DNA from 2 places in the Stenotrophomonas sp. YJH_SMC_29 genome. Region 2 is predicted to be linked to the other one. Evidence: riboswitches for the same ligand, from Rfam matches in the RefSeq annotation. Region 2 holds a riboswitch; the other holds the start of a gene.
What was found. Region 2 has a riboswitch for thiamine pyrophosphate ahead of thiC (phosphomethylpyrimidine synthase ThiC). Riboswitches for the same ligand answer to the same signal wherever they lie in the genome.

Region 1 (14,686 bases), on a different contig from region 2:
CCCGAACTACTCGGGCATGTGATCGCCCCGGGCTGCGGCTGCGTGTCGCAGCCCGGCCACTGCAGCGCACCGCTATCCTGCCCGGCCATGCGTGTCTCCCTGCTCACCGCCCTTGCCTGGGCCCTGCTTGCCACGGCCTGCCAGCGCCCGCCTGCGCCACCGGCCACGCCGGAACAGGCCCGGCAGCAGGCCATGCAGCGCGCGTTCGAACTGTGCGCAGGCTGCCACACCGTGCAGCCCGGCGGCATCCACCGCTTCGGGCCGAACCTGCACGGCGTGATCGGCCGCCGCGCCGGCAGCCTGCCCGACTACGGCTATTCCGAGGGCATGCGCCGCGCCGACATCACCTGGACCGCGCAGACCCTGGATGCCTTCCTGCAGTCGCCCACCCACGTGGTGCCCGGCACCCGCATGTACAACGCCTTCCCCAGCCCCGAACGCCGCGCGCTGGTGATCGCCTACCTGCAACAGCAGTCGGCTCAGTGAGCCAGTCGCTGCAGCTGATGCTGCAGCCGGGCCACGAACGCCGTGACGGCGGCGAACAACGGTGCCGGGTCGGCCCCGCCCGCATCCTGCAGGCGCTCGACCAGCGCGTTGGCCTGCCCGGCCAGTGCCGTCGCTCCGATCGCCCCGAGGCCGCCGGCCTGGCGATGCAGGTGCCGCGCCGCGGTCTCGCGGTCACCGGCCTGCACGGCGCGCAGCACGGCCGCGAGGTCGCCCTCACTGGCCTGCAGCAGGCTGTCGCGCAGCTGTTCGGCCACCGCACGCGAACCGTAGCGCTGCTGCAGGGTGGCCAGGTCAGGCAGCGCATCACCGTCGTCGGCGGCATCCTCCTGTACGGCCGCGTCGAACGACTGGCCCTGCGCCTGCGGCAGCCAGCGCAGCAGCGCGGTGCGCAGCGTGGCCAGCGACAGCGGCTTGGCCAGCACCTCGTCCATGCCTGCCTCGCGGCAGCGGCGCGCATCGTCGTCCAGCACGCTGGCGGTCAATGCCAGCACCGTCAGTCGCGGCTGCCCGGTGCGACCCTCGCGTTCGCGCAGCAGGCGGGTGAACCCAAACCCGTCGAGTACCGGCATGCGGCAGTCGGTAATGACCAGGTCGAAGGACTCCGATGACAAGCGGTCCAGCGCCTGCTGGCCGTCGCCCAGCAGCACATAGGGCACGCCCAGTTGCTGCAGCCGCCACGCCATCATCGCCTGGTTGGTGGGGTGATCCTCGATCACCAGCACCCGCGCCTGGCGCAATGCGGCGGGCAGCAGCGCGGTCTGGTCCTGCTCGGCCAGCAGCGCCGCCGCGTCCTCGCTGCCGGCCTCGACCAGCGAGACCCGCACTTCGGCGCGCGTGCCTTCGCCCAGCGTGCTGTGCAGGGTCAGTTCGCCCTGCATCATCTGCACCAGGCGCTGGCAGATGCTCAGGCCCAGGCCGGTGCCGCCGTGGTCACGCTGGATGTAGGCGCCGGCCTGGGTGAATGGCGCGAACAGGTGCTGCAGTTGTTCCGGTGCGATGCCCATGCCGGTGTCGGTCACGCTCAGGCACAGCGGCTGCACACCGTCCTCGCTGGTCGGCCCCAGCACCTCCAGCTGCAGGCGCACCTCGCCCTGGCTGGTGAACTTGATGGCATTGCTGAGCAGGTTGAACACGATCTGGCGCAGCCGTACGCCGTCCACTTCGTGGGCCGGCGCCAGATCGGGATCGATCTGCACGTGCAGCGCCAGGCCACGCGCGCTGGCCTGCGCGGACAGCAGGCGGCACACGCTTTCCAGCAGGGGCCGCAGCGGTTGCGGCACCGGCTCCAGGCGCAATGCACCTGCTTCCAGCCGCGAGTAATCGAGGATGTCGTCGAGGATCTGCCGCAGCATCTGCGCCGAATCCTCGATCACGCCGAGGATGCGCTGCTGCTCGCTGTCCAGCGGCGAGTGCGCCAGCACCTCCAGCATGCCCAGCACGCCACTCATTGGCGTGCGGATCTCGTGGCTCATCGTGGCCAGGAAACGCGATTTGGCTTCCGCAGCCTGCTCGGCCTCTGCCTTCGCCGCCGCCAGCGCATCGGCCTGCATCCGCGCTTCGGTCACATCCACCCAGTAGCCGCTCCAGATCACCGCGCCCTCTTCGGCGGCATAGGGGTGGGCCTGGCTGCGCACCCAGCGCGTGCCTTCCTCATCGCTGCGCAGGCGGAACTCCAGGACCAACGGTGCGAACTGGCGCGCGGCCTGCTCGATGGAATGCAGGATGTGCGCGCGGTCGTCCTGCTCGATGCGTTCCAGCAGCAGCTTTGCATCCTGCTCGGCCTGCTGCCGGGTGATACCGAACAACGCCGGCAGGTCGCCGGCAATGAACGGGAAACTGAGCGTGCCATCGGCATCGCGACGTGCCTGGTAGACCACCGCCGGCAGGTTGTCGGTCACCTCGGCCAGGCGCTGCTCCAGCTGGCGGCGTCCTGCCACCTCACGGCGCAGGCGCCAATGGCCGACGCCATGCACCAGCAGCGCGGTCAGCAGCACCAGCAGCACCGGCACGCCCCACCGCAGCACGTTGCTCCAGTCGACACCGTTGCGGTACTCCACCCCCAGCCAGGCGTTGCGCAGGGCCTCGCGCTTGCGTGGGGTCATCTGCAGCAGCAGGCGATCGAAGGTGGTGGCCAGCGCCCCGTGGCGGCGATCCACGGCCAGCACCAGCTGGTCGTTGAAGCCGGCCGGTGCCGCCACCTGCAGCCGCCCCGGGAAACGGCTGCGCAGCAGGTGATCCACCACGGCAAGGTTGCCGATGTACGCATCGGCTTCGCCATCGAGCAGGCGCTGCAGTGACTGTTCGGCGCTGCGTGCAGCGATGATCCGCGCCTGCGGTGCCTGCTGCAGCACGTAGCCGCGCACACGCTCCGGGTCGGACAGCAGCACGCGCTTGCCCTGCAGGTCGGCCAGGTCCAGCAGCGACTCGCCATCGCTCCTGACCACAATCACGTTCGGCACGCTGATGAAGGGCTGACTGAACACCCAGTCCGGGCCCAGGTAACGTGAATCGACAGGAATGCCCATCACCGCCTGCAGCTCACCGCGGCGGGCCTTCTCGCGTACCTCGTACCAGTCGTGGCTGTCCTCGACCTGCAGGTTGGCGCCAGCCTGCATCAGGCGCTGCAGGTATTCGCTGGCCAGGCCGCTGGGCCGGCCATCCTCGCCGGTGAACGACAGCGGCGCGGCATTCGGGGCGAAACCGATCTTCAGCGGCTGCTCCAGCACGCGCTTCTCGGCCTGGCTCAGCGCCAGCTGCGCCGATGCCGACCAGTGCGGCGGAGACAACCAGCGTTGTGCCAGGGCATCGCGCTGGGCCTGGCTGGTGGCCGCCAGCGCCAGGTCCAGGGCTTCGGCCAGGGGTTGCTTGCTGTTGGGAATGCCGAAGTGCAGCCGCTCAGGGGGCAGGTCGCTCGGCCGCAGCAGCGCCACGCCCTGCAGGCGCCGGCTGGCAATCAGCTCGGTGGCGACAAATGCATTGCCGATGTAGACGTCGGCCTTGTCGTCTATGACCATCTGCAACGCGCTCAACGTGTCGCTTGCGACAAGCTGGCGGGCACGCGGGAATCGGGCGCGCACCTGCGGACCGGTCAGGAAATCCTGCTCGATCACGACCCTCAGCCCATCCAGGTCCGGCATGTCGGAGGCACGCAGGTCATCGGGCCGGCCCACCAGGGCGAGCGGCGCCTCACTGTAGGCCGCGGTATAGACCATGCAGCGGGTGCGGTCGGCACTGAGACCGACATTCATCACCACGTCGATCTCGCCACGGCATGCCGCATCCAGCACGGATGTCCAGTCGGGATAGCGGCGCGCCTCGACCTTCATGCCGAGCTGGCGTGCAAGATGCGACAGGTAGTCCGGTCCCAGACCGACCTGCTGGCCGTCACGGAGGGACTCGAAGGGCGGCCAACCGCTGTCATACTGCCCGACAACGATGGTCGGATGCGCCACCAGGTATTCGCGCTGCAACGGGCTGAGCGGCAGCAGCCCAGGGACCGGCTGTGCCTGGGCCACGGGCAGGGCCAGCACCGCCAGCAGCAGGAGCAGCCCGCGAACAGCCCACCTACGCATCTGCGTCGATCTCCTAGAATCCTGCCAGGGACCGCGATGGTCGCGGTCCGGCGTGCCCGATGGCCATACTAGAGCATGAGCTTGCGCATCATCATCGCAGACGATCACCCGGTGGTCCGCATCGGTACCCGCGCCGTCATCGAGTCCAGCGGCGTGGGCCGCGTGGTCGGCGAGGCCGACAGCGCGCAGGCACTGATGACCCTGCTCGCCGACCAGCCCTGCGACCTGCTGGTCACCGACTACTCGATGCCGGGCAGTCCGCAGGCCGATGGCTTCGCCATGATCGGCATGATCCGGCGCCGCCACCCGGACCTGCCGGTGCTGATGCTCAGCGTTTCCAGCAACCTCGCGATCCTGCGCATGGTGCTCGACAGTGGTGTGCTCGGCCTGGTCGACAAGAGTTCGTCGATGGACGAGCTGCCGCAGGCGATCCAGGCGGTCTACCGCGGCCAGCCCTACATCAGCCGCAGCCTGCGCGAGCGGGTGGAGGCAGCCGGCAGCTGGCGCATGCGCGAGGGCGACGGCAAGCCGCTGTCCCCGCGCGAGGTGGAGGTGCTGCGCCTGCTCGGCACCGGCATGACAGTGAAGGAGATCTCGCTGCTGCTGCACAAGAGCGTCAGCACCATCAGCCGGCAGAAGGGCGATGCGATGCTCAAGCTGGGGTTGAAGGGCGATGCCGAATTGTTCGACTACCTGCGTGACGGGAAAATCTGAGACGCGATTCACATAATCGCCCCGACAACAATGCGAGGTCGAAGGAATCGACCGGCGCATGTCCGGCCGCCAGCCGCGTCGCCGTGGACGCGGGCCGCCAGCGGGCAGGGCCTGGCGCTCGGCAGCGGTGCGGTGCAGGGCGCGCCTGACGTGCTGCAGCCGCAGCAGGAGACCCCGCGGGAGCCGGCGCGGCAGGCCCAGAGGCGATGGGCGTCTGACATGCCAACGCCTTGGCAGAGAAGGGAGGGGCCACCTCCGCGTGGCCTTTTCCCTTTCTGCCAGCTGAGCGGCCGAGGCCGCTTTCAGCCTTGCTTCATGCCACCTGCCGCTAGATGAATGCGCAAGCCGCACGGTGGCCCAGGCAATGTTCCGGCAATGTTGGAACGCCAGCGTGGACATCACGGCAGCCGGGGCGCCCCGCGCCCTCCCTGCCCAGCGTGGCATGCACCTCACAGGAGAACGAATCATGCTCAGTACTTCCACACTCAGCTTCCGTGGTCTGGCGATGGCGCTGGCACTGGTGGCCGGTGTCGCCGTGGTCAGCGATGCCAGCGCGATGTCGAGGAAGGACAAGCGCACCCTGGTCGGCGCCGTGGTCGGTGGCGTGGCCGGCAACCTGCTCTCCAACGGTGATCCTGCAGCCACCGTCGGTGGTGCCGTGGCCGGCGGCGCGATCGGCAATCTGACCACCTCCGACCGCCGCGACCGTCGTTATTACGACAATCGCTACTATGACAACCGCTACGACCGCCGCTACGATCGTGGCTACTACCGCAGCGGTTACTACGACCGCGGCGACGACCGCCGCTGGCAGCGCGAGCGCTACTACGACAACCGCTACTACCACGACCGCGGCCGCCATCGCGGCTGGTAAGCCGCGCGGCATCCTCCACGCGGCTGCACGGACGGGCGGGTCGGTGACCCGCCCGTTTGCGTTGGCCGCGCTCATGGCGTTGAATGCGCAGCCTTGGATGTGACTTTCCCCTCTCGGGCTGCGGCATGACGTCTCCCTCCCACCGCGTGCAGGGCCTCAACAACGACGAGGTGGCTGCCGACTGGCCACCGATCAGCGCGGCGGACATCGCGTGGCTGCGCCAGCGCTACCCACAGCTGGACAGCGGCAGCCAGCCGCGCTGGCACAGCCCGCGGCCGCTGTCGGCTGCCGCCATCGTCAGCGGCGCGAACGGGGCGGTGTTCGTCAAGCGCCATCACCACAGCGTGCGCAGCGCGACGTGCCTGGAAGAAGAGCACCATTTCATCGCCCATCTCGCTGCGGCGGGCGTACCGGTGGTGCAGGTGCTGCCAGCGGCCGATGGCCGCACCGCCGTCGAGCACGGCGAGTGGACCTTTGAACTGCATGCCGTCGGCGCGGGCGATGACCTGTACCGCGACGCGGTGTCGTGGTCGCTGCTGACCGATGTCGCCCAGGCCCGCGAAGCCGGGCGCGCACTCGCACAGCTGCACCGTGCCGCCGCCAGCTACCATGCGCCCCAGCGCAGCACCCATGTGCTGGTCGCGCGCGATGATCTGATCCGCGCCGACGATCCGATCGCGGCGATCAAGGCAGGACTGCATGAGCGTCCCGGGCTGGCCCGCTATCTCGCGCGCATTCCCTGGGAGGCGCAGCTGCAGCGCGACGTACTGCCGTGGCACGCCGGGCTGGCCGAGCGCCTGCGCGCCGAGCCACGGCTCTGGGCGCATAACGACTGGCATGTCTCCAACCTGCTGTGGCGCGACGGGCAGGTCAGCACCGTGCTGGATTTCGGCCTGGCTTCGCCCACCAGCGCACTGTTCGACCTCGCCACCGCGATCGAGCGCAACGCGGTGGCGTGGCTGGAACTGGAACGCGGCAGCGAGGCCGTGCGCCTGGACATCGCGCTGGCGCTGCTCGAGGGCTATCGCCAGGTGCTGCCGCTGTCGGCGGCACGCGCGCACCTGCTGGCCGACCTGCTGCCCATGGTCCATTTCGACTTCGCACTGTCCGAAGTGGAGTACTTCGAGGGCATCACCGGCTCGACCGCGAATGCCGACGTGGCCTGGCAGCCTTTCATGCTGGGCCATCCGGCGTGGTTCCATACCGCCCCGGGGCAGGCACTGCTGCAGGCCCTGCACGCCGCCGCGTGACCCGATTGGGACACCGTTGGGGTCAGATCCCTTTCCTGCGGAAAGGGATCTGACCCCGGGTGGCGCTCGCAAATCCGTACCATTTGTAGTGAAATGGTCACCTGAAGCGGGGGTGCCTGGATCTGCCAGGCTGAGAGAGTCCCTTGGAACCTGATCCGGTTTGCACCGGCGTAGGGAGCTTTGAGCCGCAGCCACACCCCCATCATGGGCCGGTGCACCTGCGCGCCGTCGCTTCGTCTCCCTTGTTGTCCGAAGACGAATCGAATGAACCGCTGCCTTCGCCCCACCCTGCTCTCCCTCGCCCTCTGCGCCGCGCTGCCGCTGCATGCCAGCGAGGCCGAGTCCACCACCGATGCGGCTGCCGCTGGTGCCGAACGCTCGCCGACCGAACTGGCGGCGGTGCGCGTGCAGGCGGGCAAAGCGAAGGCCGATACCTCGCGCGTGAATGCCTTCGGCGGCGGTTCGTGGAAGGACACGCCGGCGTCGGTGAACGTGCTCGAGCGCGATTACCTCGACCGCCGCCAGGTACGTTCGCTGTCCGAGCTGGCCAGCAACGATGCCTCGCTGGGTGATGCCTACGCGCCGGTGGGCTACTACCAGAACATCGCCATCCGCGGCTTCGCACTGGACGCGGCCACCGGCTACCGCTTCAACGGGCTGTCCATCGCCGGCGAACAACGTCTGGCGCTGGAGAACGTGCAGTCGGTGGAGATCCTCAAGGGTGAAGCCGGGCTGGCGGCAGGCGTGATGGCGCCGGGCGGGATCATCAACTACATCGGCAAGCGCCCGACCGAGGTGCGCACCGCCACGCTCGGCACCGATTCGGAAGGATCGCGCTACGCCGCTGTCGACGTCGGTCACTGGATCACCCCGCGCTTCGGCCTGCGCCTGAATGCCGCGTGGGATTCCAGCAATTCCTATGTCGAGCACGCCGATGGCCGCCGCAACTTCTACGCGCTGGCCGCCGACTGGCTGATCGGCGAACGCGGCAAGCTGGAGGTGGATGCGAACTACCAGACCAGCGCGCAGCGTTCGGTGTCCGGCTACCAGCTGCTGGGCGCGCGCGACCTGCCGCGCGGTGTCGACCGCGAACACCTGCTGGGTTACCAGCCGTGGCAGCGCCCGGTGGACATCGCCAGCACCAACATCACCGCCCTGCACACCTACGATTTCAATGACGCCTGGCAGTCGCGCGTCTCGGTCGGCCACAGCCGCTCGGTGATCGATGACAACGTCGCCTTCGCCTACGGCTGCTACTACGCCACGCAGTGCGCCGATGGCAGCGTGCCGGGCAATTACTTCGCGCCGAACGGCGACTATGACGTCTACGACTACCGCAGCCCGGACGACACCCGCCGCAACCAGCAGGCCCGTGCCGAGCTGCGCGGGCGCTTCCAGACCGGCAGCGTCGGCCACCAGCTGACCGTCGGTGCCGACTACTTCCGCCGCACCGTGGACAGGCGCCCGAGCGTCAACGAGTACGTCGGCACCACCAACATCCACGATGCGCCGGTGCCGGTATTCGAGCCGTCGCCGAAGATGCCGGGCCCGTCCGCGCGACGCCTGGACAGCCGCCAGACCGCGTTCTTCGCGCTGGACCGGATCAGCTTCGGTGATGACTGGCAGTGGTTGGCCGGTGGTCGCTTCGTGCGCCTGGACGAGCGTGCCTACGACAAGCGTGGTACGCCGCAGCGGCACAGCCGCCTGTCGCGTTTCCTGCCGCAGACCGCGGTGGTGTGGAAGGCCACCGACCAGCTCAATGCCTATGCCAGCTACGTGCGCGGCATTTCTCTGGGCCAGGAAGCGCCGTTCTGGACCAGCAATGCCGACACCTTCCTGCCGTCGGTGCAGTCGCGGCAGCTGGAAGTGGGCGTGAAGTACGTGCCGGTCGAGGCGCTGACGCTGGGCGCGGCCGTGTTCCGCATCTCGCAGCCGTACCAGTACGCCAAGCCGGACGGCAGCGACGTCGGCTACACCTTCGTCGAGGAAGGCACGCAGACCCACACTGGCCTGGAGCTGACCGCCAACGGGCAGCTGACCGATGCACTGCAGATCGTGGCCAGCGCCAGCGTGCTGCAGGCGCGCGCGCGCGACACCGGCACGCCGGCCTATGAAGGCCATCAGCTGGTGAACGTGCCGAAGCTGCGCGCCAGCGTGCACCTGGCCTACGCGCTGCCGTTCGTGCAGGGCCTGGATGTCACCGGCGGCTGGCGCTATGCCGGTGCCAACGTGGCGCGTGCCGACGGCGGCGTGCGTGCACCGGACTACTCGGTGTTCGATGCGGGCCTGCGCTTCCAGCATCGCCTGCACGAACGCGCAGTGACCTGGAACCTATCGGTGGACAACGTGTTCAACCGCTTCTACTGGCGTGATACCGGCAGCAGCGGCGGTGACTACTACGTGTTCCCTGGCGCACCGCGACAGGCCCGCCTGTCGGTGACGTTCGCGTTGTGAGCAGCGTGATGCTCGAGTGGAGCGCCGCGCTGTGCAGCATCCTCGGCGTCTGGCTGATGGCCCGCCGCCGGTTGTCGGCGTGGCCGGTGGGCCTGCTGTCGGTGGCGCTGTATGGCCTGGTGTTCGCCGAGGCCAAGCTGTACTCGGACACGCTGCTGCAGGTCGCCTTTGGTGGCTTCCTGGTCTACGGCTGGCTGAACTGGCGGCAGCACGCGACCGACGAGGGCAGCATCCGCATCGTACCGCTGGCGCGCGGAACGCTGCTGCGCGACCTGGCCATCGGCCTGTGTGGTGGCGTGGCGCTGGGCGCGGCCATGCACACCTTCACCGATGCCGCGCTGCCCTGGCTGGATGCGATGCTGACCGCGCTGAGCCTGGTCGGCCAGTGGTGGCAGGCACGCCGCCACGTCGCCTGCTGGTGGGTGTGGATCGCGGTGGACGTGGTTTACGTCGGCGCGTACCTGTTCAAGTCGCTGCACGTGACCGCCGCGCTGTACGTGTTCTTCCTCGGCCTGGCCGTGTTCGGCCTGCGCGCATGGAGCGCGGCCGCGCGCGAGCCACAGGTGGCAACGCAATAGAGCCGCGCCATGCGTGGCTGTTGCGGGCAATCGGCACGCCATCCACGCATGGCGTGGATCTATGGGGTCAGGGCCAAACCCAGCCGCAGCGGCTGGCGCATGTCGGCCGGCGGTCCCGCCTGCAGCGGGCCGGCCTGCAGCGTCGCGCGCAGGTCGGCATCGACCTGGGCATCACCCAGGCTGTCGAATTCCAGTTTCGAAATGCGGCCGTCCGCGGCGATCCACAGGCTTACCGGCAGTGGCATCGGCGTGTCCGGGTGTGCCCGCAGCCATTCCAGTACACGCTGCGCCTGCGGATCGTGCTCCTGCTGCAGGCGCTGCTGCAGCTGGCCTCCCACGGAGGCGGCGTAGGCCATCCAGTGCGCAGGGGCTTCTTGCGCGGACACCGCCGAACTGCCCAGTGCCAGCGCGGCGAACAATGCTGCCAGCCGCTTCCAGCCGCGGCGTGCGCCGCTCCTGTTTCCGGTCATGGTCATCGCCCGCCTCCTGCACTCCCATCCAGCACGACATGGTCGGCGCGGTAGATGACAGGCAGATGGCGGCACAGTAGAGCCACGCCATGCGTGGCTGCTACGGGCAACGTGTGCGCCATCCACGCATGGCGTGGATCTACTGGAACAGAGCGGCCAGTAGCATGCGCAAGGACGAGAGGCGCGATCACTCGCCCAGGTCGGCCAGCACCTTGCGCGAGGGCGCGAAGAAGGTCACGCCGGTGGTGGCGGTGGAGAAGTCGAGGATGCGGTCGTGCAGTGGCGCGGGATTGCCGATGAACATGCGCTCGAGCATCTTCTCGATCACCCACAGGCGGCGGGTGTAGCCGATGAAGTAGGTGCCGTACTCGCCGCGGCCCGGGTTGGCGAACGGCATGTTGTCGCGCAGGATCTCGTGCTCGCCGTCGGCATCCTCGATGGTGCACAGCGTCTTGTGCGACTTCTGCGCATCGGCCGGCGCGTCGTCCAGCTCGATGTTGTCGTGCTTGGTGCGGCCGATGATCGCTTCCTGCGCCTCGGTCTTCTGGGCGCGCCAGGCGTCAAGGTTGTGCAGGTACTTCTGCACCACCACGTAGCTGCCGCCTGCGTGGTCCGGATCCTCGTCACCTACGATCGTGGCTTCCGGCAGCGACAGCCCTTCCGGGTTGGCGGTGCCGTCGACGAAATCGAGCAGGTCGCGGCCATCGAAATAGCGGAACCCGGCCACGTCATCGACCGCTTCAACGGCATCGCCGAAGGCCATCAGCAGATTGCGCTCGAACGCCACGATCAGGTCCATGGTGCGCGCCCGGATGTGGTACAGCAGGTCACCGGGCGTGGACACGGCGGTGTGGGTGGCGCCCTTGATCTCGCGGAACGGCTTCAGCTCGCGCGGCGGCGTGGAGCCCACCAGCGGCTGCCACACGCGGTGGCCGATGGCCACGTTGCAGGTGAAGGTACGCTCGATCTCGCGGATGGCGGTGTTTTTGATCAGGTCATCGGTGCTCGCCAGCACCTCGCGTGCCCTGGCGATCGACGCCTCGTCATCCTTCACCTTCAACACCAGGAACGCCGCCGAATGGGTCAGTGGCGCGGTGATCTGCTGCGGCTCGTTGTCGAGCGTGTGGTTGAGGGCGGTGATCGGTGCGGGCTGGGAGTTCACGGCGGTTCCTGCGGGCTTGAGGCGGGCGCATCGCGCGTGGCGATGTGCGGGCGATCATAGCGGAACCGCCAGACCGGGGACGGAGCGGTTCTCAGTTCGCGGTCGATGCCGCTTGTGCTTGAGAGAGCGCCATGACGCTGCAGACTACGTAGCGTTGTGGATCGGTCCAGGCGATGCGCAGATACGGGCCTTCGAGCAAGCCATGGTCGCAGAGCCAGCCAAATACCTCGACCGGACTCCATTCGCGACCGGCCGCAAACGCTACACCAAGATCACGCAGGGCAGCGAACAAACGAGCTTTGCTGATGTCGTCGCCCACTTCAGCACGCAAGGTGGGGGCCTGTCCCTGGAAGCCGAGGGCATGCAGCGCCGCAAGCACGCCAGCGTCCAGAACCGCTACCTGCACGGTGCTGCCGTCGGCCTGCTGCACATATGCGGAAATGGGGATCTGCATGCGGGAACTCTGCCTGGCTCGGTCCCAGTATGCCCGCTCCACGACGGGCATAGGCAGGATCAATCCACGTCACTCCAGACCGCCAGCTCGTAGCCGTCCAGATCGCGGAAGTGGAAGCGACGGCCGCCGGGGAAGGCGAACACGGCCTGCACCACCTCACCACCGGCGGCAACCACGCGCCGCTCTGCATCGGCCAGGTCCGCGCAGTAGAGGATCACCAGCGGTCCCCCATGGGCACGCACCTGCGCGTCGGCCACGAAGCCACCTTTCAGGCGGCCGTCGTCGAACTCGGTATAGGCCGCGCCGTAGTCTGTGAACTGCCAGCCGAACACCTCGCCATAGAAGCGCTTGCTGCGGGCGATGTCGGCGACGTTGAATTCAATGTTGTCGATGCGGCGTTCGGCATCGTGGGTAGCAGCATGGCTCATGGCATGGCTCCGTTGAGGGAGCCCCAGCGTCGCTCAGTGCAGCCGGCGGGTCTTGAACAAAACGGCCATCATTGCCCCCACTCCAGGCGCAGTTCGCTGGCGGTCATGCCAGCCAGTTCGCGAGCGTCACGGCTGAGATGGGCCTGGTCGGCATAGCCGGCATCGGCGGCCAGCATCGCCAGCGAGTGCTGCGGCAGCGCGCGGCTGTGGCGAAGAAAACGTTGCAGGCGCAGGATCCGCTCCAGCGTCTTGGCACCGTAGCCGAACTGCGACTGGCTGAAGCGGCGCAGGCTGCGCGGGCTCAGGCTCAAGTGCGCCGCCAGCGTATCCAGCGTGGCGTCACCCGCGGCGAGCGCCCGGAACAGGACATGTGCACGCTGCGCCGAAATATCGAGCGCGGACGCACCCATATGCTGCTGCAGGCAGTGCGCCATCCGCTGCAGGCGCAGTGCAGGCGCGGTGTCGCCGATGGAGGCCGCAGCCTTGTTCACCCACGTGCCCTTCAGATCAGCCAGTGGCACGGCCTGGCCTATGATCCCGGCCAATGGCAGGCCCAGCGCGGCCAATGCCTGGCCGGGACGGAAGCGTGCGCCCAGCACCTGTGCACCGGGTGCCAGCGCCGGGTGCGCGGCCACGCGGTCCGGGCCGACCACGAACAACGCACCGTCGCGCCAGAGGATATCCACGCAGCCATCGGGCAATACGATGATGTGCCCATCGGCATCGGCAGGAAGCTGGCTCTGCCAAAGCTGGCCGAAGTGGCCACGCAGCGAGCCAGGTGGCAGATGCTCCTGATAGGCCGTGCCGGTACCTGCGAGAGAGGGGGAATCGCCCATGCGACATTGTGGCGCCCCGGAGCCCATAAAAGTGAAGCCCGGCGCGAGGCCGGGCTTCGGTTGGCGTGTGGGAGAGAGAGAGTCACACGCCAGCACAACACGCACTAACGACAGGCGTTTGTTACCAGGTGAAGCGCGGGCCCACGAACCACTCGCGGTCGCCGGCCTTGGCCAGCTTCACTTCGCCACTCAGGCCCCAGTTCTGGTTGAACTTGGCGGTGGCGCCGACGCGGCCGTAGAACTCGCCGTCCGGGTTGATGCCGTGCTTCTTGGTGTAGTCCTCGTAGCCGGCCATCACGTAGCCTTCCACGTACGGGTTGAACGCGGTGCGCACGCCGACTTCGGTCGAGTAGCCGTTGAAGTCCAGGCCGTGCTTCATGTCGAACTTCTGGTACGCGACGCGGGCGACCAGGTCGGTGTTCGGTGCGATGCCGTAGTTGTAGCCGGCACCGATGCGCCACTGGTCGACGTCATTCTTGAACGTGTCGGTCTCCTGCGCGCTGTAGTCGCCGAAGATGTGGAAGTTCGGGTGCACCGCCACCGAACCCTTCACCTTCCAGCCATCGGCGTCGCCGCCCTTGGCATCGGTGTTCACGTAGCCGCCTTCAACGTAGTTGTACGACAGGCCATCGGTTGCCGATGCAGCGAACGGCAGAGCAGCCAGAAGACCCAGGGCGAGCAGCGAATTCTTGTTCATCGGGACACACCTTTCATTATTTTGGTTTCGTCGGCCGCCTCCCGGGAGGGGGAGAGAGAAGAGGCGGTCGACAGGTGTGAATTATCCGTTAGGGGGGCCAATCGACCCTGAATATTGAACTGACTGGTGTATAAATAAGGCTGCCGTTCAGGGAACTCGCCATGCAGCGCGCATAGCCACGTGCCCATAGTTGGGCACTTGAACGCCAACTATGGGAACACATCGGCGTCCCAACTATGGGAACACTCTCGGGCACCGACTAGGGGTACGCCCCGAGTAGCCTGGGCGAGCGGCACTGAGACCAAGAAGATCTAGGCGTGAATAGCCCTGAGGCTCACTCAGACCTTCCGCTCAGATCGCCGGCAAGGCCGCCGACGCGCAGCGAGCCAGCAGGCCCACCCGACAAAGAAGACGGCAAAAGAAGCGATAAACAAGCCGACGATCAGGATATCTCGATCAATTGCGTTCATGTCCTCGCCACCGTTTGAGGTGATTTTCTTGACTATCTGATGATATCGAAATTGGTTTGGCTCTGCGAACGACCTCAAGCACATCGGCCCATTGCTTTTGAGAGATGGCGGCGATGCAGACGAATCCGTCAACCAAATCAATCAATGTGCTGCCCTCAACACTGCGCAGCATGCAAGGATCTCTCTTCGTCTGCCCGATAGAGCGCCGCCAACTAGAATC
Region 2 (14,686 bases):
AAAGCAACAGCAACAGCCGCGTGCTGATGGTTGGGGTCGGATCCGTCTTCCGCAGGAAAACGGATCCGACCCCTTCTTGTTTTCCGATACACATCTTCCACGCAAAGCGTGGAAAACCAACCGTTACCGGGAAACTGTCGGGGGTGGGGCGGTGTGGGTGGGCAGGACCGTTGGCGCCATGGATGGCGCCATCGAGCCCCCATGGATGGGTTCACGGCGTGTCCTGCCCACCCACACCGCCCCACCCAACCAGCAGAAACCCGGAGCCGCCTTTGAATTTGACCGTGGCCCTTGCCTGGAAAAGCAGTGCAGCCGCAGGCTGCAAAACCCCCTCAATCCCGATCCTGCGCGCGCGCGGCCTCCGCCTGCGTCTCCTCCTGCGCCGCCATCTCGCGTGCGATCCACGCATCGATCATGTGCCGCTGACGCTGCGCCTGGCGTCGCTCACGCGTGTATTCCTGGTCCAGTACCCGGTACAGCGACACCATCACCAGCACCATCAGCAGCGCGAACGGCAACGCCGCGATCGTGATCATGCCCTGCAGCGCATCCAGTCCACCGGCCAGCAGCAGTGCACCGGCAATCAGCGCCACGCCCACACCCCAGGCCAGCTTGCGCTTGGACGGTGGGTCACCGGCTTCATCGGTGGACATGCTGGCCAGCACCAGTACCGCCGAGTCGGCCGACGTCACGAAGAAGATCATCAACAGCACCAGCGCGATGCACGACAGCAGCAACGGCAGCGGCATGCTGTCGAACATCGTGAACAGCACCGTCTCGTAGCCATTGCCCAGTGCCTGCACAAGGTCGGCCTGGCCGAAGATCTGCATCCAGATTGCGGTGCCGCCGAACACCGAGAACCAGAAGAAGCCCAGCAGCGTCGGGGCCAGCACCACGCCGATCACGAACTCGCGCACGCTGCGCCCGCGCGAAATGCGCGCGATGAACGAACCGACGAACGGTGCCCAGGAAATCCACCAGGCCCAGTAGAAGATCGTCCAGTCGGCCACCCAGGTGCTGGATGAGAACGGCGACATGCGCAGGCTCATCGTCACCAGCTGGTTGAGGTAGGAGCCGAGCGTGGTGGTGAACGTGTTGAAGATCGCGCCGGTCGGGCCCAGCACCAGCACCAGCAGCAACAGCACGGCCGCCAGGGCCAGGTTGAAGTTGGACAGCCATTTGACGCCGCGGTCGACACCGCTGAGCGTGGAGGCCATGTACAGCACGAAGGCCACTGCGATGATCACCAGCTGCAGCGTGGGGCCGGCGTGCAGGCCGAATACGCGCTGCATGCCCGCGGCGATCTGGATGGTGCCGAAACCCAGCGTGGTGGCAACACCGATCGCGGTGGCGACGACAGCGGCGATGTTGACCACGCGGCCGATCCAGCCGCGGTGGTGGCGGCCGATGATCGGCTGCAGCATGTCACTGACCAGGCCCCGACCATTGCGGTTGAACTGGAACCAGGCCATTGCCAGGCCGATCAACGCGTAGATCGCCCAGGGGTGCAGGCCCCAATGGAAGAACGCGTAGCGCATCGACGCACGCGCAGCGTCCATGCTCTCCGGCGCCAGTCCCTCCGGTGGCTTGCTGAAGTGCGAAATGGGCTCGGCGGCGCCCCAGAACACCAGGCCGATGCCCATGCCGGCGGCGAACAGCATCGACATCCAGCTGGCCCGGGAGAACTCCGGCTCGGCGTCTTCGCCGCCGATGCGCAGATTGCCGAAGCGGCCAAAGGCCAGGTACATCAGGAACACCAGGGCCAGGAACACCACCAGCAGGTAGAGCCAGCCGATGCCACGGATGAGTTCGCCGAGGATGCTCTGCACCACGGCGTTGAAGGGGCCGGGGGCGATGCCGGCGAGCAGCACCAGCAGCAGGACCAGTGCGATGGAAACGCGAAACACCATGAAGGAGCTTCTCCGATCAAGGGGATTGAGGGGAGCGAGCAGAGCTTGCAGCGAGGGGCCGGCGGCGTGCAGCACGGACCGGGCAGGGGCCGCAGGGGCGGCGAGGGAAGCATCGGTCGCAGCGACACGATGGGCGTGCACGTTACTGAACGCAACGTCATGGTTCTGTTAACGAGTAGCGATCAGGGGCAGATCCGCTTCCCGCAGGAAAACGGAGCTGACCCCGCAGGCAACGCCGGAGGCGGGCGGTCTATGCTCTAATGCACGCCAAGAAGCGGGGGTACCGCGGCCACAGTTGGCCACGGTTGAGACAGTCCCTTGGAACCTGATCCGGCTCATACCGGCGTAGGGAAGCTTTGCAGTGCCGCCGTGCCCGGACGCCGCCCAAGGACCGTCCGCGCGCGTTCGCAGTGCGCCGCCGCTTCGTCCCTGACCTTCCTGGACGATGCCCGATGAACGCACAGCTCTCCGCCCTGCAGCAACAGGCCCAGCAACTCTCCGAATCCGTGACCCGGCCCATTCCCGGCTCGCGCAAGATCCACGTGCCCGGTTCGCGCCCGGATCTGCAGGTGCCGATGCGCGAGATCGCGTTGACCCGCACCCCGACGCTGTTCGGTGGCGAAGAGAATGCGCCGGTCACGGTCTATGACACGTCCGGCCCGTACACCGATCCGGACGTGCGCATCGACCTGTCTTCGGGCCTGACGGCGCTGCGCCGGAGCTGGGTGGAGGAACGCGGCGATACCGAGCAGCTCGATGGCCTGAGCTCGTCGTTCGGTCGCGATCGCGAGCATGACCCCAGGCTCGATGCCGTGCGCTTCCCCGCGCGCAGCCTGCCGCGCCGTGCCCGCGCAGGCGCCAATGTCACCCAGATGCACTACGCGCGCCGCGGCATCATCACGCCGGAAATGGAATTCGTCGCCATCCGCGAGAACCAGCGGCTGGACGCCATCCGCGATGCGGGCCTGCTGCAGCAGCATCCAGGCGAGGCGTTCGGCGCGTCGATCCAGAAGATCATCACCCCCGAGTTCGTACGTGACGAGATCGCGCGCGGCCGTGCGGTGCTGCCCAACAACATCAATCATCCGGAAAGCGAGCCGATGATCATCGGTCGCAATTTCCTGACCAAGATCAATGCCAACATCGGCAACAGTGCGGTTTCCTCGGGCATTGCCGAGGAAGTGGAGAAGCTGGTGTGGGCGATCCGCTGGGGCGGTGACACGGTGATGGACCTGTCCACCGGCAAGCACATCCACGAGACCCGCGAATGGATCATCCGCAATTCGCCGGTGGCGATCGGTACCGTGCCGATCTACCAGGCGCTGGAAAAGGTCGACGGCCGCGCCGAAGCGCTTACCTGGGAGATTTTCCGCGACACGCTGATCGAGCAGGCGGAACAGGGCGTGGACTACTTCACCATCCATGCCGGCGTGCTGCTGCGCTACGTGCCGCTCACCGCCAAGCGGGTGACCGGCATCGTCAGCCGCGGTGGTTCGATCATGGCCAAGTGGTGCCTGGCACACCACAAGGAGAACTTCCTCTACACGCACTTCGAAGACATCTGCGAGATCATGAAGGCCTACGACGTGACCTTCTCGCTGGGCGACGGCCTGCGCCCGGGCTGCATCGCCGACGCCAACGATGCCGCGCAGTTCGGTGAGCTGGAAACGCTGGGCGAGCTGACGAAGATCGCCTGGAAGCACGACGTGCAGACCATGATCGAAGGCCCCGGCCACGTGCCGATGCAGCTGATCAAGGAGAACATGGACAAGCAGCTGCGCGAGTGCGGCGAAGCGCCGTTCTATACGCTGGGGCCGTTGACCACCGATATCGCGCCGGGCTACGACCACATCACCAGCGCGATCGGTGCGGCGATGATTGGTTGGTTCGGCACGGCGATGCTCTGCTACGTGACGCCGAAGGAGCACCTCGGCCTGCCCAATCGCCAGGACGTGCGTGACGGCATCATGGCCTACCGCATCGCCGCGCATGCGGCCGACCTGGCCAAGGGCCATCCGGGCGCGCAGGTGCGCGACAACGCGCTGAGCAAGGCGCGCTTCGAGTTCCGCTGGGAAGACCAGTTCCACCTGGGCCTGGATCCGGAGAAGGCCAAGGAGTTCCATGACGAGACGCTGCCGAAGGATGCTCACAAGCTGGCGCACTTCTGCTCGATGTGCGGCCCGCACTTCTGTTCGATGAAGATCACCCAGGATGTGCGCGACTACGCCGAGGCGGGCATGAAGGAGAAGTCGGAGGAGTTCCGTGCCGCCGGCGCCGAGGTATACCACCAGGGCTGATGCGGAAACGGGGTGCCGGCCAGCGGCCGGCACTACCGCTCATCACGCCGCGCCCGGCTATTCTCCGCCCATCACCCAGGGGAATGCACGCCATGCCCGTTGCGATCACCACCCATTGGCTGGCCATTGCCCGCCGTCATCCCTCGGCCTGGTTGCTGGGCGCGCAGTTGCTGGCGGTGCTGCTGTACCCCGCGCTGGATGACACCGCCGCCGGCCGCGCGGCACTGGGCATGTTCGGCATGGCGGTTCTCGGCCTGGCGCTGTGGGTGGTCCAGCGCAGCCCGCTGGGTACCTGGCTGGCACTGTTGCTGGCCATTCCGTCGGTGGTGTTTTCGCTGGCCGGTGCGCTGCTCGACCGCACCACGCTGCTGACCACCGCGCAGTTGCTGGAAAGCCTGCTGTACTTCTATACGGCCGGCGCACTGATCGCCTACATGCTCCAGGACCACAAGGTCACCCGTGACGAGCTGTTCGCCGCCGGCGCGACCTTTACGCTGCTGGCGTGGGCGTTCGCCTTCGCATTCGCGGTGTGCCAGCAGTGGTATCCAGGCAGTTTCCACGGCTCCAGCGGTGGCGCGCAGCGCACTTGGATGGAGCTGCTTTATCTGAGCTTCAGCTTGCTCTCCGGCGTGGGTCTGAGTGACGTCGTGCCACTGCATCCGCAGGCACGTGCACTGGTCATGCTGGAGCAGTTTTCCGGCGTGATGTACGTCGCTTTGGTGGTTTCGCGACTGGTCGGACTGACCATGTTGCGGCGTGCATGAAAATGAACGCCAGATAAAAATTTCGCGCCCAAAAGGGCGCGAATGGTGTCGCGAATTATGTGAATGCGTCGGCGAGAGAGAGCCTGATGTCGACCACGCGATAGGCGAGGTAACCGGCATAGGCTAGTATTCGCGCGCTCGATTGTTTTTGCGGTATGCGCCGATGCTTTGTGCGGAGTCTGGCTTTTCGCTGTTCCCAGGATGGGGCGGTATCGAAGGCAAACGCTGCCCGGGACTGTCTCTACTGTGTAGCAGAAAATGAACAGCAGCGAAATCCAGCCACCTGTATCCGACCGGATACGGATAGGAGAGTGCACCGTCACTCTGTCCTCGCGTGAGGTCGAGGTCGTCGGTGCGCGTCGTGCGCGCCGGCTGACGCCGAAAGCGCTGGGTGTGCTGCGCGTGCTGCTGCGGCAGCCGGGGCGCGTGGTGACCCGCGATGAACTGTTCGCGGAAGTGTGGCCGGACACGCTGCCGACCAACGATGTGCTCACCCAGGCTGTCACCCAGTTGCGCAAGGCGTTCAGCAACGACGACGGCAACGGGCAGGCCTATATCGAAACCATCGCCAAGACCGGCTACCGGCTGCGGGTGCCGGTGCAGGTGCTGGACGATGCCGGGCCTGCGGCCGCAGTCGCGGCTGAGGACGAAGACCTGGCCGTGCAGCCGGAGACTGCTGCTGCGTTGCCCGCGCATGCAGAGGGCGCGCGCCGTCGCTGGCGTCATGTCCGCCGTCGCGTGCTGCTGGCACTGGGCCTGGTGATGCTGGCGTTGCTGCTGGTGCTCACTGCGCTGTTGCTGCGTCGGGCGCCGGCCAGCAGTTCGGCGGTAGAGGCCGCCGTGGAAAACGGCACGCGGGTGATCGGCAGCCCGCAGCGTCCGTATCGGTTGATCACCGCGACCAGCGGCTTTGAAACCTATCCCACGCTGTCACCGGACGGTTCGCTGGTGGCCTACGAGGGCGCCAACGAAGATGGCAACGGCGGTGGCGCGATCAAGGTGCAGACCTCCGGCAACGCGCCGGCGCGCCAGTTGCTGGTTCCCCCGGCCGGTGCGGTCGATCGCTTCCCGAACTGGTCGCCGGATGGTCGTGAGATCGCCATTGCGCGGTTCTCCGCCGACGGTGGCTGCCAGGTGCTGATCGCCAGCGCCACCGGCGGCGCGCTGCGCCAGGCCACCCGCTGCGATGGCACTGAACTGCTCAGCTTCGACTGGACGCCTGATGGGCGTGGCCTGGTATTCGGCAGCATGGTCGGGCGCTATGCACACCGTGGCATCCGCGTGCTGGACCTGGCCAGTGGCCAGTGGCGGGCGCTGGCGTACAGCGTCGACGAGGATGACTTCGACTACGCGCCGCGCTATTCGCCCGACGGGCAATGGCTGGTGTTCGTGCGCAATCCGCAGCTCGGTGATCTGTGGCGGGTGCCCGCTGCGGGCGGCACGCCGGAGCAGTTGACCAACGAAGCGGCCGAGCTGCGTGGCTGGGCCTGGCTGGACGACGGCCGCACCATCGTGTTCGGCCGTCGCGTCGACAGCGAAGCCCGGCTCTATTACCTGGATGTGGAACGGCACACGCTGCGCGATGCCGGCCTGGATGATGCGCAATGGCCGGCCGTGTCACGACGCGGTGGCATGCTGGCCTTCGTTCACCGGCGCGCACAGTTCGGCGTGTTCAAGGTGCCCATGCAGGGCAACGGCGCGCCCGAGCGCCTGTTTGCCTCCAGCGGCCGCGATGGGCAGCCGATGGCAGCGCCCGATGGGCGCCAGCTGGTCTTTACCTCCGATCGCTCCGGCAGCTTCGCGCTGTGGTGGGCGGACATGCAGCGGCCCGATTCGCTGCGTCCCATCGAAGGCCTGCGGCCCGAAGCGCGGCAGGCACCGGACTGGTCGGCCGACAGCCGTCGGCTGCTGGTGGTCGGCCGCGATGCGCATGGGCGGACCGTGGTCTACGAGATCGCGCCACGCGATGAACGCCTGCAACCGCTGCCGGTGCCGGCCGAACAGCCGCTGCAGGCGCTGTATGGCGCGGCGCCGGAGCAGGTGTTCGTGGTCGAACGCGATGCCGACCAGCGCACCCGGTTGAGCCTGTATGACCGCAGCGCCCAGCCGTGGCGGCGGCTGGCCAGCATCGACGGGGTGTCGCAGGCGCGCTTCGACCGCAACAGCGGCCGCGTGTTGTTCACCCGCCTGGCGGCCGGGGGACTGTGGTCGGTGGACGCAGGATTGTCGCCGGCCAGCGTGCAGCAGATCAGCGATGACCGGCCCAGCCGCTGGCGATACCGGGCCTGGACGGTGGCCGGCAACAACGGCATCGGCTACCTCGGTACCTCGACCACGTGTGGCACCACCTTCGTGCGCATCCAGCCCGGCCACGAAGAGCCGGAACGCTGCCTGGACGCCGAACGGCTCAGTGCCGGCAACGGGCTCAGCGCCAGCGCGGATGGGCGTGACCTGTTCGTGGCGATGGCGGTCAGTGATGGCGCCGACATCGGCGTGATGCGGTTGCCCGAGCGCCCTCCCGCGCTGTTCCCGGCGTTCTCCAAGTTGTTGTTGTTCAAGGGAAATGGACCTTCGTAATTTCTTCGTCGCGATCTCGTGGCGATTTCGTGGCGATCTCGTCTGACTTTCCTGACGCGGTGCCGCCTCATTTGGCAAAACGGAGGCCTGTACTAGGCAAATCCGTGGTGCCCCCATGCGTCAACTCTCGCTGGCCGATCGCGGCCAATCCGTTTCCCTGGACCGGTCGATCGACGATGCCGCGCCGACCTGCCTCGGCGTGGCCCGCCTGGGCAGCCTGCAGACTGCCGGTTCGAGCTTCACCGTCTGGATGCAGGTACGTGGCAGTTCCTGGGTCGAGGCCAAGGAAGGGCGCTTCCGCCTGCGCCAGGGCGAGTGGATCGCGTTCGAGAAGGAATCGCGGCCGCTGGTGCAGGCCGGCCGCAACGGGCTGTGCGTCGGCCTGAACCTGAACGTCGAAGCGCTTCGCGTGTTGACCGAAATGGCCGACTGCGGCCTGTATGCCGGTCGCGGCCGCATGAACCGCAGTGATGCCCGCGTCGCGCTGCGCCTGTGGCGCGACGCGCTGGCCAGCGGCCAGCCGGCCCAGGCCCTGCGTCCGCTGCTGCTGCACCTGGCGGGCCTGCAGCGTGGCCTCGCCGACAACGTGCAGCGCTGTCCGGGCCGTTCGCGCAGCCGCAAGCGCCAGGTGTTCGGCCGCATGCAGCGCGCGCGCCTCTATCTGGAAGGCAACAGCCACCGGGTGGTGCGCATCGGCGAACTGGCGGAGCTGACCAACTTCTCCAGCTGGTATCTCTCCAAGACCTTCCAGAGCCTGTACGAGGAAAGCCCGCAGTCGCTTTCGGCACGGCTGCGCCTCGAACGCGCCGCTGATCTGCTGCGCGACACCGACATGATGGTGGGCGAGGTCGCCGCCGCCAGCGGTTTCGACAACTGCTGCAGCTTCGCGCGTGCGTTCCGTGCCCGCTACGGCCAGTCCGCGTCGCGCTTCAGGGAGAACGGTGGCTTGCTCCCGCCACAATCCGCAAAGTCTCCGGTTGGTTCGCGCAAATACAGCGCTGCAACGCAATCGTAACGTGCTGGGGTGTTTTAACACGCTGCTAACACGTACCTTGGAGAGATAGATGAACGTTCGTAATCCCGCAGTGCGGTTCGGCCTGCTGCCGGCCGGCATTGCGCTGGCGCTGGCGCCGGCCTTTGCTTCCGCCCAGGAAGCAAAGGGCACCACCGACCTGGACCGCATTTCGGTCACCGGCTCGCGCATCCGCGGCGCTTCGGTGGAGACCCAGCAGCCGATCCTGACGATGACCCGCGAATCCCTGGAAAAGCAGGGCTTCTCGAGCGTCGCCGACGTGCTGAACAACCTGACCTCGGCCGGCTCCCCGGCCATTTCGCGTTCGGAGTCGCTGGCTTCGGGCGAGAACGTGGGCGGCTACTACGTCGACATCCGCAATCTGGGCGCCCAGCGCACCCTGGTGCTGATGAACGGCAAGCGCCTGGGCGCAACCACCGCCGGTTACCAGGATCTGAGCCAGATCCCGATGTCGGCCGTTGAGCGCATCGAAATCCTGAAGGACGGCGCCTCGTCGATCTACGGTTCCGACGCCATCGCCGGCGTGGTCAACGTGATCACCCGCAAGAACTTCGACGGCGGCGAAGCCAACGTCTACGTCGGCCAGTACGGCAAGGGCGACGGCGACACCGAAACCTATTCGATGACCCTCGGTGCCCGCGGCGAGCGCGGCAGCCTGACCCTGTCGGCCGAGTACTCGAAGCAGGACCCGGTGTGGGCCAAGGACCGCTGGTACAGCCGTGACGGCTCGCTGGGTCCGAACTCGACCTCGGCCACCTGGAGCCCGATCAGCCAGAACGGCAGCTGGTGCAACCCGACCCAGGTCAACTGCGGCGACTCCAAGCAGGCTGTCTGGAAGACCCTGAACGCCGGCGGCAACCCGAAGAACCCGAATGACTACCACGTCATCACGGCAGACGAATTCGCCAACTCCAACGAGCAGATGACCCTGCTGACCGGTGTGAAGCGCAAGTCGGTCTACATCAACGGTACCTACGACTTCACCGATTCGATCAGCCTGAACACCGACGTGCTCTACAACGAGCGCCAGACGTTCCAGCAGATCGCCGGCTATCCGTTCCAGTCCAACTCCTTCGGCACCCCGCTGGAAGGTTCGAGCGCCTTCAACCCGGTCGGCCAGGACGTCAGCTTCCGTCGTCGCCTGTGGGAAGTGCCGCGTACCACTGACAGCCAGCTGAAGACCCTGCGCTTCGCTCCGACCCTGACCGGCTTCTTCGAGCTGGGCGGCAAGACCTTCGACTGGGATGTCGGCGCGCTGTGGAACCGCAACGAGTCGATCAAGAGCAACCGCGGCGACATGAGCCTGATCGCTGCAGGCCAGGCGCTGGGCCCGTCGTTCATCGACGCCGGCGGCATTGCCCGCTGCGGCACCTCGGCCAAGCCGATCCTGGGCGACTGCCGCCCGTGGAACCCGCTGCTGCCGTACGGTGTTGATGGCCAGGGTTCGCTGGCGAACCAGGAACTGCAGGACTTCCTGTTCCCGACCTTCACCACCCGCGGCGTCACCAAGACCACCAGCTTCACCGCCAACCTGTCGGGCGCCATCGTGACCCTGCCGGCCGGCGACCTGGGCTTCGCCCTGGGTGTCGAGCACCGCAAGGAAGAAGGCAACTACGTGCCGGACGCCTTCGCGCAGTCGGGCCAGTCCACCGGCCTGGGCCAGAAGCCGACCCGCGGCCAGTACGATCTGAACGAGGTCTACCTCGAGCTGAACGTGCCGCTGCTGGCCGACATGGCCTTCGCCAAGGAACTGACCCTGAACGTTGCCAGCCGTTACTCGGACTACAGCAACTTCGGCGGCACCACCAACAGCAAGTTCGGCCTGACCTGGCGTCCGCTGGATGAGCTGCTGGTCCGCGGCACCTACGCCGAGGGCTTCCGCGCTCCGACCATCAGCGACCTGTACGGTGGCCTGAGCTCGAGCTTCGAGTCGTACATCGATCCGTGCGGCGTGAAGGCCCCGGGCAGCGTTGCCGGCAATGCCGCATGCACCGCCGCCGGCGCTCCGGCCAACTACGTGCAGCTGGGCCAGGGCAACCTGCCGTGCTCGACCCTGCCGTGCCAGTCGGGTGACCAGTTCGTCTCGGGTGCCAACCCGAACCTGAAGCCGGAAACCTCCAAGAGCACCACCTTCGGCCTGGTGTGGAGCCCGCGTTGGGTGCAGGGCCTGGACGTCTCGCTGGATTGGTACAAGTACGAAATCAGCGACATGATCATCGCTGACAGCGTCGACCGCATCCTGCGTGACTGCTACGTGCTGGGCAACGCCGAGCGCTGCTCGAGCGTGACCCGTGCGGCTGACGGCCACGTCAGTGCGATCACCTACGGCACCGCCAACCTCGGCAAGATGAAGACCGAAGGTTACGACCTGGGCATCAAGTACCGCCTGCCGGAACTGGCCATCGGTCAGTTCAGCATCGACTGGCAGACCAGCTACACCGCCAAGTACGACGAGCAGGGCCAGAACAGCGCGGGTGACAACATCATGATCGGCCGCGTCGGCGAGCCGGGCCTGTTCCGCGTGCGTTCGAACCTGGGAGTCAACTGGCAGTACGGCGATTTCGGTGTGAACTACACCGCGCGCTACTACTCCGGCATGAAGGAAAGCTGCATCTCGCTGGCTGATGGCTGGTGCGATGCGCCGAACCACATGGCCAACGGCGAGACCGATCCGCTGCGTCACACCGGTTCCAACACCTTCCACGACCTGCAGGTCAGCTGGAAGGCACCGTGGGATGCGACGATCGCCCTGGGCGCGAACAACGTGTTCGACCACAAGGGTCCGCTGCAGTACTCGGCTCCGAACTCGGCGTTCGCCTACTACGGCGGCTTCGACGTGGGTCGCTTCCTGTACATGAAGTACACCCAGCGCTTCTGATCCATCGAAGTGCGGTAGCAACAGAAGGAGGGCGGACCGAACGGTCCGCCCTCTTTTTTTGTAGGGTTTTTCCGGAAACTGTTGGAAGGTGAGCGCAGTCACGGTCCCGTCGTGTCGTAATCAACACAGTCAGGAGGTCCAATACCGGACGCTTGCATGTGGAGAGGGATATGAAGCACACGTTGCTGCGCCAGGCATCAGCGGCTGTACTGATCTATGCGACGCTGGTGGGCGCGGTGTTCGCGCAGGGCCTCGGGGTCTGCGGTGGCGGCCTTTACTGCGAAGAGTTCCGCCAGCAATGCCTGGCCAGTGGCAAGTCACCGGTCATCTGCGAGTCGCAGTACCGTCGTTGCGTGCAGGACGCCTGCGGTACTCGCTGACGCAGCAAGGGCGCACCGCGTGGGTGCGCCCCTTGTCATTGGGCCATCGGCAACGCGCTCAGGCGTCGCTGGGTGCCAGCCCCATCAGCGCATTGGCGTGCTCGCGCCACTGCGGCAGCTTGTTGAGCACGCCTGCACGCTGCAGGTAGTCCTCGTCCACCGGGTCGCCATTGACCAGCGCCAGCGCCACATGCACCGCCCCGGTCACCCAGAAGCTGCGGGTGTTGGCACGCTGCGGCTGCAGGTGGAAGGCCACCGCTTCGATGATCGGCATCGGCAGGCCCCACAGGCCCAGCAGGTAGGCACCGGCCTCGGCATGGCCGGGGCGGGTATCGCCGGCCAGCGAAGGTTCGCTGCGTTCGTTGCGTACGCCCGGCAGCAGCAGGCCGATGTCGGCCAGCAGTGCGGCGGTCGCACCCAGTTCGGCACTGGACTCGGGCAGCAGGCGCGCGGCCAGCCGCGAGGCAAGCAGTGCCCGCTGCTGCAGCGAATTGCGCTCGGCAGGCGACAGCGTCGGTGCCGAGAAGACTTCGCTGGCCAGCACCAGGTCGCGCAGCGTCGCCAGGCCCAGCCGGGTCACCGCGGTCCGCAGGTCGGCGATGGTGCGGCCCTGGCTGAAGAACGCCGAGTTCGACAGCTGCAGCACCTTGGCTGCGATCGCAGGATCGGCGGCCACCAGCTTGGCCACGTCGGCGCTGTCGGTGTCGTCGTCATGCTCGAGCGCCTGGGTCAGGCTCAGGTACAGGTGTGGCGGCGAAGGCAGTTTCTCGATGCGGCCGATGGCATCGCGCAGGCGCGGGCTGTCCAGCACTTCGCGCAGCTCTTCCAGGCTGGTCAGCGCTTCCAGCAGCACTTCCGGCGCCAGCGGCAGCGGCAGGAAGCGATGGGCGACACCGATCAGGCGCGCCGGTGGTGGCCGGTTGCCGTGCTGGGCGTCAACCAGCGCGATGCGGATGGTTTCCGGGCGCAAGGTGCGGATCTGGCCCAGCAACGTGGTGGCATTGAGATCGGGCAACTGCGGGCAGACGATCACCGCATCGACGCCCTGCGTGGCCACCGCGTTCATCGCGGCCTGGCCATCGGTGGCGGTCAACGGCTGCCAGTCTTCCCCAAGATCGGCAATGAATTCGGTCAGCTCGGCCGGCAGGCTGGCTGCATCCCCAACAAGCAGAATACGCACGACACATTCCCCTGGCTGTCTCGACGATGGATGTCGATGACGTGTGAAGTGACGCAATTTACCTAATACGGCACCAAGAGTGATGTGCCGTCGTCATGAAACGTGACCCGCATCGCTCCGGCGGACTGCCGCCGGAGCGATCCGGTTCAGGCTCAGGCCTTGCTGTCGAGATGGCGCTGGTGCGCCTCGATCAGGATCTGCTTGGCCTCGGCGGCGCCGCCCCAACCGTCGAGCTTGACCCACTTGCCCTTTTCCAGGTCCTTGTAGTGCTCGAAGAAGTGGCCGATGCGCTCCAGCCAGTGGCTGGACACCTGGGCGATGTCTTCGACGTGGGCGTAGCCGCTGAAGATCTTCGAGACCGGCACGGCCAGGATCTTCTCGTCGCTGCCTGCCTCATCGCTCATCTTCAGCACGCCGACCGGGCGGCAGCGCACGACCGAGCCCGGCACCAGCGGCAGCGGCAGCACCACCAGCACGTCGGCCGGATCGCCGTCGCCACACAGGGTGCTCGGCACGTAGCCGTAGTTGCACGGGTAGCGCATCGGGGTGGACAGGATGCGGTCGACGAAGATCGCGCCGGTTTCCTTGTCCACTTCGTACTTCACCGGCTCCGAGTCCTTCGGAATCTCGATGATGACGTTGATTTCTTCCGGCGGGTTCTTGCCGGGCGAGACGAGTTCCAGACCCATGGTGTGCTCCAGGTGGGGGATGTAGACGGATAGCTGGCCATTTTATGCCTTTGCCGGGCGCTGTGCAGCGGGGAAGGTGCTGACGGCGGTGCGCGGCAGGTGCCCACCTCGCGGGCCGGGGTTGGCTGATGGGGCCTGCCGGTGCGGCAGGGCAGGCTGTACGCACCTTCCCGAGGAGTCTTCATATGAGAATGTCCGCACTGCCGCTCTGCCTGTCCTGCGCGCTGCTTGTTGCGCCCGCGGCCCAGGCCGACCCCTACGTGGATCTGATCGACTATCCGCAGCAGGAAGCCAACTGGGACCGCTTCTTTGCATTGGAGGGCAGGCTGCAGCAGGGTTTCGACAGCATCTGCGGGGACACCTTCTGCGAAGGGGAATACAGCGATATTCACCCCCTGCGACTGCGCTGCTCGGTGGATGCCGCGCGGGGAACGGTCCGTGAGTGCCTGTGGGCATTTGCCGCCAGCGATCTGACGGTGTCCGCGAACGATGGCGCGATCGAGGCCCGGCAACCGACCTGGTTGTGCCGCCTGCCGCTGGTGGCGGGTACCCCGGTGGAGTCCTTCCATGCCGCGCTGGCCGCGCGTGATCCCTTGCATGACCCGCTGCCGGGCAGCTCGCAGAGCGTCTATGACGCGCTGACCGAGTGCATCCATTGATGTAAACGTGACTTATTCGCATTTGACGAGTAGCATGCGCGGCGCTCCCGTCTGTCGTCCTGGCCTCGCGCATGTCTTCCAATGCTGCCTCCCTCACCGAACTGCTGATCCGCGAGCGACCCGCGCTGTTGCGTCGTGTGCAACGGATACTGGGGGGCGACAACGGCGCGGAAGACGTGATCCAGGCGGTGTGGTTCAAGGCGCGTGGGGTCGATGACAGCCAGGCCATCGACAACCCGCGCGCCTATCTGTATCGGTTGGCCGCCAACCTGGCCACCGACCACGGCCGCGAGTCGACCCGGCGCAACCGCCTGCTGGC

Region 1: linked by a shared signal. The riboswitch ahead of AC5P9I_RS11485 (TonB-dependent siderophore receptor) and the one ahead of thiC (phosphomethylpyrimidine synthase ThiC) in region 2 are both predicted to bind thiamine pyrophosphate.

The regions. Positions count from the first base shown of each region.
Region 1 covers NZ_JCAFUK010000009.1:34,436-49,121, reverse strand. The annotation lists gene AC5P9I_RS11515 (electron transfer flavoprotein-ubiquinone oxidoreductase) at 1-22, shown strand, start outside; gene AC5P9I_RS11510 (c-type cytochrome) at 88-486, shown strand; gene AC5P9I_RS11505 (ATP-binding protein) at 480-4,079, opposite strand; gene AC5P9I_RS11500 (response regulator) at 4,155-4,793, shown strand; gene AC5P9I_RS11495 (glycine zipper 2TM domain-containing protein) at 5,260-5,667, shown strand; gene AC5P9I_RS11490 (phosphotransferase enzyme family protein) at 5,793-6,917, shown strand; TPP riboswitch at 7,016-7,111, shown strand; gene AC5P9I_RS11485 (TonB-dependent siderophore receptor) at 7,182-9,371, shown strand; gene pnuC (nicotinamide riboside transporter PnuC) at 9,380-9,949, shown strand; gene AC5P9I_RS11475 (hypothetical protein) at 10,009-10,425, opposite strand; gene AC5P9I_RS11470 (Dyp-type peroxidase) at 10,607-11,581, opposite strand; gene AC5P9I_RS11465 (hypothetical protein) at 11,673-12,035, opposite strand; gene AC5P9I_RS11460 (VOC family protein) at 12,095-12,463, opposite strand; gene AC5P9I_RS11455 (helix-turn-helix transcriptional regulator) at 12,532-13,299, opposite strand; gene AC5P9I_RS11450 (OmpO family porin) at 13,421-13,996, opposite strand; gene AC5P9I_RS11445 (hypothetical protein) at 14,453-14,638, opposite strand.
Region 2 covers NZ_JCAFUK010000002.1:209-14,894, forward strand. The annotation lists gene AC5P9I_RS03180 (BCCT family transporter) at 333-1,910, opposite strand; TPP riboswitch at 2,177-2,280, shown strand; gene thiC (phosphomethylpyrimidine synthase ThiC) at 2,363-4,207, shown strand; gene AC5P9I_RS03190 (ion channel) at 4,300-4,971, shown strand; gene AC5P9I_RS03195 (winged helix-turn-helix domain-containing protein) at 5,230-7,548, shown strand; gene AC5P9I_RS03200 (helix-turn-helix transcriptional regulator) at 7,664-8,563, shown strand; gene AC5P9I_RS03205 (TonB-dependent receptor) at 8,613-11,459, shown strand; gene AC5P9I_RS03210 (hypothetical protein) at 11,630-11,839, shown strand; gene AC5P9I_RS03215 (HDOD domain-containing protein) at 11,898-13,019, opposite strand; gene ppa (inorganic diphosphatase) at 13,172-13,708, opposite strand; gene AC5P9I_RS03225 (hypothetical protein) at 13,894-14,367, shown strand; gene AC5P9I_RS03230 (RNA polymerase sigma factor) at 14,439-14,686, shown strand, end outside.